One region of the Paenibacillus sp. P4_A9 genome, then DNA from elsewhere that is predicted to be linked to it. Evidence: riboswitches for the same ligand, from Rfam matches in the RefSeq annotation. Region 1 holds a riboswitch; each other region holds the start of a gene.
What was found. A riboswitch is a leader RNA that binds a small molecule or an ion and turns the genes downstream of it on or off. The one in region 1 is predicted to bind cyclic di-GMP.
Positions count from the first base shown of each region.

Region 2: another riboswitch for cyclic di-GMP. It lies ahead of AC1DVJ_RS12755 (diguanylate cyclase domain-containing protein); the one in region 1 lies ahead of AC1DVJ_RS17370 (PilZ domain-containing protein).
Region 3: another riboswitch for cyclic di-GMP. It lies ahead of AC1DVJ_RS07945 (hypothetical protein); the one in region 1 lies ahead of AC1DVJ_RS17370 (PilZ domain-containing protein).
Region 4: another riboswitch for cyclic di-GMP. It lies ahead of AC1DVJ_RS02545 (OmpL47-type beta-barrel domain-containing protein); the one in region 1 lies ahead of AC1DVJ_RS17370 (PilZ domain-containing protein).

Region 1 is NZ_JBFUHL010000026.1:59,311-62,425, reverse strand. Features, by position in the region: gene AC1DVJ_RS17390 (MFS transporter) at 1-154, opposite strand, end outside; tRNA gene AC1DVJ_RS17385 (tRNA-Arg) at 258-331, opposite strand; gene AC1DVJ_RS17380 (DUF1648 domain-containing protein) at 490-987, shown strand; gene tadA (tRNA adenosine(34) deaminase TadA) at 996-1,433, opposite strand; cyclic di-GMP riboswitch class I at 1,708-1,794, shown strand; gene AC1DVJ_RS17370 (PilZ domain-containing protein) at 1,914-2,648, shown strand; gene ychF (redox-regulated ATPase YchF) at 2,727-3,115, shown strand, end outside.
Region 2 is NZ_JBFUHL010000014.1:84,505-87,619, forward strand. Features, by position in the region: gene AC1DVJ_RS12745 (carbohydrate ABC transporter permease) at 1-418, opposite strand, end outside; gene AC1DVJ_RS12750 (carbohydrate ABC transporter permease) at 418-1,299, opposite strand; cyclic di-GMP riboswitch class I at 1,567-1,658, shown strand; gene AC1DVJ_RS12755 (diguanylate cyclase domain-containing protein) at 1,730-2,767, shown strand.
Region 3 is NZ_JBFUHL010000006.1:157,933-161,047, forward strand. Features, by position in the region: gene AC1DVJ_RS07940 (MDR family MFS transporter) at 1-951, shown strand, start outside; cyclic di-GMP riboswitch class I at 1,071-1,164, shown strand; gene AC1DVJ_RS07945 (hypothetical protein) at 1,283-1,588, shown strand; gene gloA2 (SMU1112c/YaeR family gloxylase I-like metalloprotein) at 1,708-2,103, shown strand; gene AC1DVJ_RS07955 (Ger(x)C family spore germination protein) at 2,308-3,115, opposite strand, start outside.
Region 4 is NZ_JBFUHL010000002.1:45,636-48,750, forward strand. Features, by position in the region: gene AC1DVJ_RS02535 (DUF2752 domain-containing protein) at 449-874, opposite strand; gene AC1DVJ_RS02540 (DUF4234 domain-containing protein) at 837-1,175, opposite strand; cyclic di-GMP riboswitch class I at 1,523-1,609, shown strand; gene AC1DVJ_RS02545 (OmpL47-type beta-barrel domain-containing protein) at 1,703-3,115, shown strand, end outside.

The sequences.
Region 1 (3,115 bases):
TGCCGACAATCCAGCCAGCCAGCTGGTGGCTTCCCCCGAGGAACTCCACGTAAGGCGCCATGATCGGAACGCTAGTGTACATCGACATCCAGAAAAGCATAGTGACCACGCAGAAGAGCGGGATCCGATAGGATGAAATAGAGCGAGTTGTCATCGGAGTGCGGACTCCTTTCGAGTGTGAGTACATAACAAAGAAAGGGATTGCCAACCTGCGTTGAAATCCCTTTTTTAACGTATTTATGTCTAAAAGAACTGTACGCGCCCGATACGATTCGAACGTACGACCTACAGTTTAGGAAACTGTTGCTCTATCCTGCTGAGCTACGGGCGCATAGTATCGTCATTCTAACACGAGATGTTTTGGAGGTGCAACCATTTTAGCCCATTGCATGGAAGAGATTTCATTCGAGCAAGGAATGTAGATTGTGAATAAAGAATAGAATAAGCATTCATCATAATTCATTTAAACCCTATAAAAGAAGGTGCCACTTGGAGAATCGTCCCGTGATTCAACTTCCCAGATCCAAAGCTGAAGCAGTTCTTGATGTTATCTCTCTGTTAGTGATCGTAAGTATGATCGCTTATGTAGCTTACGAATGGCATGCCTTGCCAGAGCGAATTCCGTTGCATTTTAACGGTAAAGGGGATATCGATGGTTGGGGGAATAAGATGAGTTTGATTGCCTTACCACTCATAGGCGTTATCGTCTATTTTGGCTTGACTCTCCTAAGCAAGGTCCCTCATGTATATAATTATCCATCCCAAATTACGACCGAGAATGCCCGTGGACAATACCAGAATGCTCGTTTATTTATGAATAGTTTAAAAGCGTTGATTGTAATTCTGTTTGGCTTTATTGAATGGTCCGTTATCCAAAGTGCTAAAAAGGGCATCGCTGACCTTAACGTATGGATCCTGGGCTTCCTGCTGCTGATGCTGTTTGGCACAATTATTTTCTTCATCGTACGTTCGATCCAATTAAAGTAAGGAAGGCTTTAAGCCTTCCCCCGTAATTTGCGAAAAAACTGTGTCAACATCGTGGAACACTCCTCTTGCAAAACGCCACTAACTACATCGACCCGGTGATTGAACCGGTCCTCCTGCAGCAAGTTCATCAACGTCCCCGCACAGCCTGCCTTCGGATCTACCGTTCCGTAAATCACCTGAGGAATACGTGCTTGAACGATGGCACCTGCGCACATTGGACAAGGCTCCAACGTCACATAGAGCTGGCAGTCCAGAAGACGCCATGCCTGCAAATGCTCACTTGCCTGCTTAATCGCAATCATCTCCGCATGCGCGAGAGGATCTAAGGTTGTTTCGCGTAAATTATAACCGCGGCCAATGATTTGACCTTGATGGACGACGACAGCGCCGATCGGCACCTCACGGATCGCTTCGGCCTTCAATGCCTCGCCGATCGCTTCTCTCATCCAGGGAATATGTTCATCCACAGGGGGACACCTCGCAATAATAGTCTATCCACATGTGTATAAATATCCGAACAAATATTCGTTGTTAACAAGCTGTGGATAACAATGTGGATAACTTGTAAACCTGTGGATATTCATTCCACTACACATTCATACAATAAAAACAGGGCTCATGCAAGGTTTTAGTTGAAAGAAATATCTAAGCTACGTATAATGGTGATAACAGTGGGTCTTTTAGACCATAACGATGAACGTACATAAATTTCAAAGCAGGGTTCGACAATGGCAAACTTGCTGAAAGGCAAGGACGCAAAGCTGAGGGTCTACGGTTCTTAGGAACTATGACAGCCTGGTTACCGAAAATCGATGCTTTATTTGATTGAGGTGATAGGCTGTCCCTTTGTATGGGGCAGTCTATTTTGTGCGGAAAAGCTCTTGGGAATCCATCAGTAATCACTAAAGGGAGAGGTGCTGGTGAGCATGGCCATGAAGCAGGATGCTTTAAAGCGGTATGGGAGTAAAGAAGGATATGATGCGGATGTATTGATCAATTGCCGGGCTGTCGTAGGGAAGGATGATTTCGTATCTACGGGTATTCTGACCTATGCTCAAGGGGACATTATGGAAATTGAACTACCGGAATATGATGTGTTCCAACTTGGTGATAAGGTGAAGATTACGATGTATACCAAATCAGGGCTATTCGTCGTGCATACGACCGTTGTTGCCAGAGAACCAGGTTCGCTCATTGTCATAAATCCACCTGAGAATCGCAGAAGATTCGCGGAGAAGCGGGAATTCCCAAGGGTCAATGTGAGAAGATTCGGTCAGATCCTTGAATTTCAGAATGCCAATCAAAAGGAGCCCCAACAGTTAGAAATCCCTATAGATATTTCAATCAAAAATATTTCGATGAATGGTGTTGGTTTTACGATAGACGACAATGCCATGATTGATAAGATTCTACATAAAAAATGCACACTTTTCGTGCAATTAGAGTTGGGCTTCGATATGCCTTGTCAGTTGGAAATTATAAGGAAAGAAAAGCTAGAGGACAGCTATTATTATGGTGCTAGTTTTGAAAGCGTTCCCGCTGAACAAAGCAATGCGCTGCGCGGTTTTATTTTGCGGAATCAGATCAAAACGTACTTCGTGCAAAAGCGGGATGACGAGTTCAAAATAGCAATGGAAAAAAAGTCTGCGGCGAATCGATAGCTTGCAGGCTTTTTTTTGCCCTCCAAGTACTATATAATAAGAAGGATGATTTTCGAAAATTAAGGAGTTGTAACGACAATGGCTTTGAAAGCAGGTATCGTCGGTCTACCGAACGTAGGAAAATCGACATTGTTTAATGCAATTACACAGGCGGGGGCAGAATCTGCGAATTATCCGTTCTGTACGATCGATCCGAATGTTGGGGTAGTAGAAGTACCAGACGAGAGATTGCAGAAGCTGGTGGAAATCGTTGTGCCTAAGAGTATCGTGCCGACGGCCTTCGAATTCGTTGACATTGCGGGTTTAGTTAAGGGTGCGAGCAAAGGCGAAGGCCTTGGAAATAAATTTCTAGCACACATCCGTGAAGTTGATGCGATTGTGCATGTTGTGCGTTGTTTTGAGGATGATAATATTACTCACGTTTCTGGGAAAGTCGATCCGATTGGTGACATCGAGACGATTAATCT
Region 2 (3,115 bases), on a different contig from region 1:
CCGTCGTATAGGTAGGCACAACAGACGCTACGATAAATAACAGGAATATCGTTTTCTTGAAACGGAAATTGAACCGATTGAGAACGAAAGCTGTCATCGCCCCCAGGATGGCATTGATAACCACACTTGAGACGGTGATGCTGATGGAATTCAGAAATCCGACGAGCATATTCGTCATCTCGAAGACAACCTTGAAATTTTGGAATGACCAGCTGTTCGGAAGGGAGAATGGCGAACCTGAGGCCAGCTCCGGCGCTGATTTGAAGGCTGCGAAAACAACGACAAGCAGGGGTATGAAGATACTCAGCGTGATCCCGGATAACATGACGTAATACAAGATTTTGCCGAGGTTAGCGAAAAAAACGGCTTTTTCCAGCTTTTGCGATTTGGTTGCGATTTGTAGGTGGGACTTGCTCATTATTCTTTTTCTCCCTTCTCACGGATCAATAAGTTTTGAATGAACGTAAACACAATAATCATCACCATTAACATAATGGCCATCGCGGAAGCCAAGCCGTAGCTATTGAATTTGAACGCGGTATTGATGGTGAAAATCGTAAACGTACTGCTTGCATTTCCCGGTCCTCCTTGTGTAACGAGAAACGGAATATCGAATACCTGGAGTGCGCCGCGAATATTTAGGAACAAAATAATTTCAATGACGCGTCGAATCCCCGGCAGCACGATAAAGCGAATTTGCTGCATTTTGTTCGCCCCGTCAATGGTCGCAGCCTCGTAAAGATCGTTTGGAATCGACTGTACCCCTGCCAGAAATAAAATGATATGAAAGCCTGCAAACCGCCATAGCGAAATGGCGACAAGTGAATAATTAACAATGTTAACGTCACTGAGCCAGTTATGAATCCAGCCCTCCAAACCTACGGCAGTCAACAGCTCATTCACGGGACCGTTCACGGGGTTATACAAATAACTAAAAATATAAGCCACAGCTACACCATTAATAATGTAGGGCAGCAAAACAATTGAGCGAAAAAATTCGCTCGCCCGCATTTTCGCATTCAACATGACAGCAAGTAAAATCTCAAACGGAATAAGCGCGGCGTGGATAATAAAATAAAGCCAGTTATTCGAAAGCGATTGCCAGACTTGCGACATTTTGAACGCTTTCAAGTAATTATCCCATCCTACAAAATGTAAGTCTCTGCTGATCCCATTCCAATCGGTCATACTGTATTGAAACAGTTTCACTGTAGGATAAATCAAAAATAACAGTAGCAATCCTATCGGCAATGCCAGAAAAGAAAAAATAAGTACTCTCTTTTGCATGATGTTATTCATGTATCTCCCTCATTCCATCCTAATTTAAAGCTAATTCTAGAGAGATTGGACACGCTTTCACATGATAATTTTTGTGCTTTCGATTGATAATTTTTGTGTACATACAGCAAAAACCGACTTAGCCACTTTTCCACAGTGACTAAGTCGGTTTTTTTAGCTATATTCCAGAAAAATGCACCCTTTTCAAAATATTTTTGACGTTCGACAGTAGACAACATTTATTGCTATATACAGGTGAATTTCACCTACACTATAATAATAAAACAGCAATGAAAAGGGCAAATCATTGGAAACAATGAGACGCAAAGCCATGGCCTAACGCATTCCGAATGGGATGCTATGGTTGACAGGTTGCCGGATATGAAGGGGATGATCCTTTATTCGGGATGATCCTTTTTTTATTTCGTGAAAATCGTAGGAGGGCTCTCTTTTGCCAATTGCAAGTATCTCCGTTCTTATAGCCGTTTGCGGTGCACTGGTCGGTCTTCTAGTAGGTCTTCTTGTCGCATTCCGAACGAGAGCCATCCGTTCGAGGTTCCTTATTGGGGCTTCCATTTATGAATCAGCCATCGATTGTATTCTCATGTTTACATCTAAGGGCAAGATTATTGAATTTAATCCTGCAGCAGAAGCCATATTCGGATACAAGCGTGAAGAGGCGCTTAAACGTACTTTATTCAATTTCCTATTTCCGATCGATCAGGATGGACAAGCTGCTGCTAGTTTATATCAACTGCTGCATCAGAAGTCTGATTCCATCGTGGGCAAACGCATCGAAATTACGGCTTACCGGGCAGACCGCAGCACATTTCCGGCCGAAATTATCATAACGGATATGGTTTATGGGAGAAATAAGATGTATACAGCCAGCCTGCGTGACTTATCCGAAATCAGGAAATCCGAAGAACAAATGCATCAATTAGCGTACTTTGATCATTTAACAGGATTGCCTAATCGCAATCAATTTAATGAGCTTTTTGAGCGTGCTCTATCTCGTGCTCAACATAACAATGAGACCCTAGGCGTTATGTTTCTGGATGTTTATCGGTTCAAATGGATTAATGACTCCTTCGGTCATTTGATTGGGGATCACGCGCTTCAAAGATTTGCTGCTTTACTTGCTAATTGTTTACCCTTGCATGGATCCGTCTCCCGATTGAGCGGGGATGAATTTGTCATCTTACTTCCCCAAGGGGATCAACACTCGATGATGGAGCAAGCCCAGAACATCATCGCCTTGCTGGAGATTCCTTTTCATATGGAAATTGGCGACATTTATGTGTCTACGAATATTGGGATTTCCATGTATCCCTTCGATGGAGATACGCAGCAGCTTTTGCTTAATCATGCAGACCAAGCCATGTATGCAGCTAAAGAGCAGGGGCGAAACAATTACCAATTTTTCCAACCAGGTATGCAAATGAAATGTTCCCAGAGAATTGTTTTTGAACAATATTTGCAAGGTTAGCTGAACCCTGCCTTCGGAAAAGTCGATTAATCCGAGCACTGGACGCCATTGTAGTTCATGTCTACCGAAACGAAGTGCAACGGAAATCCTCGGAAATCGGACCACCAGGACCTCTGTGTACCGTTTAGCCCCAGAACTAGCCGAGCTTGGTAAAATTGCGCACCCACGGTACCCATCACGCCTTCTATCGAGTTAGTCGATTTTTTCGACTAATTCCATTCGCAGGGCCACTTCTCTACGCTTTCCTCTATGAACTAACGCGTCCACGGAGGAATTTAGCCGACTTATTAAGCCAAACAAGAAAAGGCCTTCCCCTCACCTCAATGAGATGTGGGAAGCCCCTCTGGG
Region 3 (3,115 bases), on a different contig from region 1:
GTATTCCTTGGCTTCGGGGTTGTCAAATTGCCGGTCTTATTTATGCTGCTCAATATGCTGAATGGACTTTGCCGCTCTTTCTATGAGCCTGTGTCGCAAGCCTTAATGGCGGATTTAACAGAACCGTCCAAACGGTTACAGGTATTCTCGCTCCGGTACATGGCGATTAACGTCGGTGTGGCTGTAGGCCCTTTGTTAGGTGCATTCTTTGCGACATTGAACGGAGCCTTGCCATTTCTACTTACGGGTATCATCTATTTAATCTATGGCGTGACGCTTTACGCACTTCTCATTAAGTTCGGTATTAAGAAAATCGAGGGTGAGAAGAAATCTCTCGTAACTTTCCGTTCGGCATTAGGTGTCATTCGTAAGGATATGACCTTCCGGTTGTACATTATTGGGGGTATTATCGGAGCAATCGGATATTCGCAGGTTATGGTCACATTATCACAGTACCTTCAAAGGGATTTTGCTAATGGGGTCAAAATGTTTGCGATCCTCATGAGCGCAAATGCGATTGTCGTCATTGCCATGCAGATTCCGCTGGGGAAATGGGCTGAAAAGTATTCACCTTTAACGGCCATCGTTGTTGGAAACTTGATGTTCGCACTAGGCGATATCGGATTTGCCTTCTCGCACTCGCTCACATGGCTCATCATTTCGATGGGAATTTTCACTTTTGGTGAAATTCTGAATTATCCTGCCGCGAACATGTTGATTGATAAGCTTGCCCCGGAACAGATGCGTGGAACCTACTACGGTGCTCAAACACTAACGAACATCGGACATTTTATGGGTCCATGGATTGGCGGCTTTTTATTGGTATCTTATGGTGGTAGTACGCTTTTTCTCGTGATTGCTATTTTATCCTTGGTGGGATCGATTTTCTATTGGAAAGGCACAAAACGTCAAAAAACGGTAAAAATATCGTCGAAAATGCAAACATTTTGATGAATTTCGTAAAAATAGTTCCTATGAACTATTCGAATTCAAATCGCCATCCCTTATCCTTGAGAGTATAGGATGTATCGTTTTTATTTTCAGCTTCATCTAAAAAATTCTGCAAGTCATCTCGATAAAGGCAAAACTGGCGAAAGCCAGTGACGCAAAGCTACAGGGGCCTTACTTCTCCTGCGAAGGATAAGCAGCCAGCCAGCCGCCAAACGATTGGGAATTCACTTCAGAACCCCTCTAGTCGGTTCAATACAGTGGGGGTTTTTCTCTGTCATAGCGAAACAAATGAAACGAATTCAACAAATTGAACAAAGGAGGCCCAAGCGGCATGAAATCGGAAGAGAAATTGCAAGAGGAACAGAAAGCAACATCGTTATGCGGTAACCATGTTGCACGTTTGGTACCATCCACGGATGGACCGAAGCTCATGATAAACCGAGAAGAATATGCATTAAACGAAGCCTGTTGGGATGTCGAATTGTTTCACGGAAGAAACAATAGTATTCTCATTTTTTACTGGAAGGGTGAAGTAAAGCTTTCCGTGAAAATGCCACCGATGGCTCAGATCGAAGGCTTTTTAACAAGACTTTTTCAATGTTTATCATCCAAATTAAGAGCGGTTCAGCCTATCTAGGTGAATCGCTCTTTTTTTGTTGTTCGGGATTTTCTTTCACATGTGATAAAATAAGAGAACAAGCCGCAGGATGGGAACAGCCCAGCATTGCGGTTTTTCTTTGTAGGGAGGTAGTATAAATGGAGCTAAAGCAGATTCATCACGTTGCGATTATTTGTTCTAATTATGAGCGCTCTAAGCATTTTTATGTTGATTTACTTGGACTCACGGTCATTCAGGAAACCTATCGCACCGAAAGAGACTCGTATAAATTGGATTTGCGCATTGGGCAAACGGAGCAAGAAATCGAATTGTTCTCATTTCCGAATCCCCCTTTACGAGTCAATCAGCCTGAAGCGCGGGGCTTACGCCATTTGGCCTTTGTAGTTGCAAACATGGAGCAAAGTGTACAAGAACTTGAAAGTAAGGGAATTGCAGTTGAGCCGGTGAGGATTGATCCAATCACGGGCAATCTCTACACCTTTTTCGCCGATCCTGATGGGTTGCCATTAGAGTTGGTGAAGTATGTGGAATAATGGACGTAACCCGAAGACCGAAGAGGAACCTAAGTTAGCGATGGCCAAAGGGTGCCTCTGGAGCGTACTTCTGTCTATCCCCTTATGGGCGCTGTTGATTTATGTCATTTGGAAACAATAAATCCCTCAAAGCGCACGGTCTGACTGCGAATGAACGGCAGAGAGATGAGTGGTACTTGTGAGGGATTTTGTTTGCCTAGGTTGTTATTCCAATACGCCTGTGTTAAGAATTCGAATCTTAACTTCTGGCGTAATTGTGATCTTCGGATACTGCTCCCGCCACCACTCCTTGCCTTTAAACAGCTTCGGATGATAGGCTGCAACCTCATGCCCAAGCTCCAAGTTATCGCAATTGGCCTTCTGCAAGGTTGCAACCACGTTAGATGCCTTCGTGGTTAGATCATCTGTAATTCTCTTCTCCAGTTCCGTAATCATGTCGTTCGTGTGTTTCTTTACTTCAGGTCCATCACTGATTAATTTAAGATCTAGTTTTAACGAGATTTTAATTTCGCTAAGATCGTCGTTATTATAGAAAATTTGGAAATCCCGATTGGCCTTCTTTACGAGGACCGTATAATTCTTTCCGTCAATGTTACCTATGATCGGCTGGCGTTTGCCTTTTGCGCCATCCAAAAGAATGGCTAGCTGGGTATCCTCATTATTCAGATTGACGCCAGTATACTTCCCGTCTCTAAACAAGGAGGTACCTGCAAGACGAACCCGGTTCTCATAAGGCTCGAACCGGTTGAGAATGAAGTCGTGAGGTAAATCATTTCCCCCGAATAAATAGGGGAATAATGGAGTTAAAGGGGCTTTACCTCTCTTACTCTCATCATCCAATATGCCTACTAGAAATTCCGATGTGGTCTTACCATCTAATTTTTTCTTAGCCAGCAGTTTAGAAAGATCGCCGTCATACACCGCCAGGTGGCCGTATAACGGGTTAGCTATAAATTGTCCAATAATATTCAGATGGTTCAGCGGCTGATCTTTGGCGAATTTGGCGCTTATT
Region 4 (3,115 bases), on a different contig from region 1:
GAGATGTTACCCAAGAAAGCTCAGCCTATTTTCAAAAACTTTCTTGATTCATAGATTTAAACTGATCAAACTAAGGCATCCGACGAGGGTGCCTTTTTATTTGCCGTTAGGGACAACTCAGGGAACCTTACCAAATGCAATGCGAAATTCTATAACTGTATTACTTACCTTTTTCCAAGTGTGTTACAGAAATTTAGTCTTACAAATATTTAAATAAAAACAAGTTACAATAAAGAATCCACTCCAATGTTACGATGTTAGGAGTGGATTTGTCTGTTTGCTTGCTCCACAAGCTAAGCTTCGAATTCGTTTACAATTCTTCATGCTGTTCTTAAAAATTCGCGGTTACAATGATAAGGTGAACCGTATCACAAATAGTGGAAAAGAGAAGGGTCGAAATGGTAGTTTGTAGAGAAGTACTTTACTGATTAGCATAAAATGGGTCATATCAATCGTTTGTTGGAGCTAACCAATTAAATGCCGGGATATTCCTCAAAATTCCAAACGTAGCGGTCAAGATTAACATTACGGTCATCATTAGATTGCTTGTACGCCGCATCTGTTTCTTATTTGCCAGTGCGTAAGTAATATATAAAGGGAGAATGAACAACAACAAGGTATTATACCTATAAGCCTGAAGGAAATCTAATTGCAACAAGGAAAAAGCAGCCCTCGTTATTCCGCATCCGGGACAATAGAACCCTGTCAACTCGTGAAATACACAAGGAACTCCAATTTTCATTACCGGTAACCATACTTCTAGATACAATAACCCACCAACGAAAAGCGAGGAACCCCAAACAAGTTTGGTGTTCCTCTTTGGATTCACCTTAAACTTATGCAAGTTTATTGATATCCGATTGCACCAATGCATGGGTCACGATCCCCAATCCGACGATTGTAAGTATGAGGTAAAGGGTGGAATTATCGGATACGAGCGCACCGCGTTGACGTTGTGCTTCTGCAACTTGCTTACCGATCTGATAAGACCAGACGAAACTCCAAATACCACAAGTAACCAATGTCAGGAGGAAATGTTTTCCCCCTGTAAATGAGGAGTCTCCACTCAATTTACCAGCATCATTTGTCATAACAATGAACCAATAGATACCGTAGATACCGCATGTGATAAGTGATAGAACGATTGCTAAGCCAACACTTCTTTGTTGAATCATGATACACCCCTAATGTTTTAGTATTTCCAAGCATTAAATTCATGCCATGAAATCGAAATTGATATATAACATCAACATTAAATGGCAAAAACCGACAACAATAGTATTATATGAAAATATGAATACAAAAACCATAAGTATTTTCGCTTTAGTAATGATATGGTGAACCGAAATAGTTCACGCAGTAGGGGGCTCCCTTATGGCTTTATGGATAGCCGTTTTCTATTTTGATACGAATGATTTGTGCGAGAAAATATCCCGACATTTTGTGATAAATTTCACGAAAAAAATTCTTTGATTGACAACTAAGGACTATAATTCTATTGTTGATTTAGGTATATTTTACTAAGTGAAAAAGGCAAATCATAAGAAATTGTGAGACGCAAAGCCCAGGGCCTAAATCACCTCCGGTGACATGGTAGTCGGTTGCCACAAGAATATTGACTTTTATCTGAGTCCAATTCTTGTTGGACTCTTTTCGTTTTGGTAAAACAACCAAAAAATAATAGTTTAGGGAGTGAAATGTGATGAAGCATTGGTTGTTGCGATTACTGATTTTAAGTATTTTTACTTTGCAAGCAGTAATTTTATCGGATGGAAAGGCAACTGCTTCAGAGTCGAATTTTGGCCAAAAGCCAATCTTGTCAGGAGGTCTATATCATTCTTATGCGGTAAAAGAGGATGGGACGATCCGGGCATGGGGCTATAATAATGTGGGACAGTTGGGTGACGGAACGGTTACCAAGAGAAAGGTCATTGGACCGGTCAAGAACATAACAAATGCTGTGTCTATAGCCTCTGGCAACAACTATGGGGTGGCTCTATTAAGTGATGGAACTTTAATGAGTTGGGGAACGAATACTAGCGGTCAGCTAGGAGACAATTCGGTTACCACACGTAAATTACCTGTAAAGGTGTCTGGTCTGACTAATGTTACTGCCGTGGCAGCCGGTGCAACCCACAACTTGGCTCTCAAATCGGACGGCACTGTGTGGGCGTGGGGCTCTAACAATGTTGGACAATTGGGGGATGGGACTGTAACAGTTAGAAAGACGCCAATCCAAGTGAAGGACCTTTCCTCTGTTATAGCAATCTCAGCGGGGACAAATGCCTCGTATGCAGTTACGGCGGATGGTAGCGTATGGGCGTGGGGTGCGAACAATTACGGACAAATGGGTGATGGCACTACCGTAACAAAGAAAACGCCTGTTAAGGTTCCAAATTTAACGGATGTAAAAGCAATTTCAGCCAGCTATTATACAGTAGTTGCATTAAAAAATGATGGAACCGTATGGGCGTGGGGAAGCAATAAGTACGGCCAAATTGGCGATAACACAGTAGTTACTCGCAAAATCCCTGTTCAAGCGCAAATAACTAATGTTACATCCGTAGGGGTTGGCTATAATCATACCATTGCTTTGTTGAATGACGGTACTGTATGGGCATGGGGTGTAAATAATTACGGTCAACTTGGTGATGGGACTACAACAGCTAGAAAGTTACCGGTTAAAGTGAAAGATTTAGCAGGAATCACTCAAATTTCAGCTGGACGCAATCACAATCTGGCACTGAAAAGTGATGATTCGGTAGCATCCTGGGGCTATAATAACAACGGACAATTAGGTGATGGCAGTGCAACTACTAGGAAACTCTCTGTACTCGTCAGTGGGTTAACGATCAATCTTCCTGATGGACAAGTTGTAGAAGAGCCAGATTCAGGTACAGAAACCCCTCCTTTAGAAGATGAGGCATTATTGGCTGCACAAGATGCAGTGGTTATTTCGGAAGAGGCCGCAAGTGCAGATCTTACAGTTCAAAACAACTTGGAGCAAGCACAGTATGCATACGATGATGCATCACAGCTCGTTGCTGATCTCCCAGATAGTTCGGAAAAATCAGATTTGATGACGCGTCTGGACAGTGTTAAACAAATTCTAGAT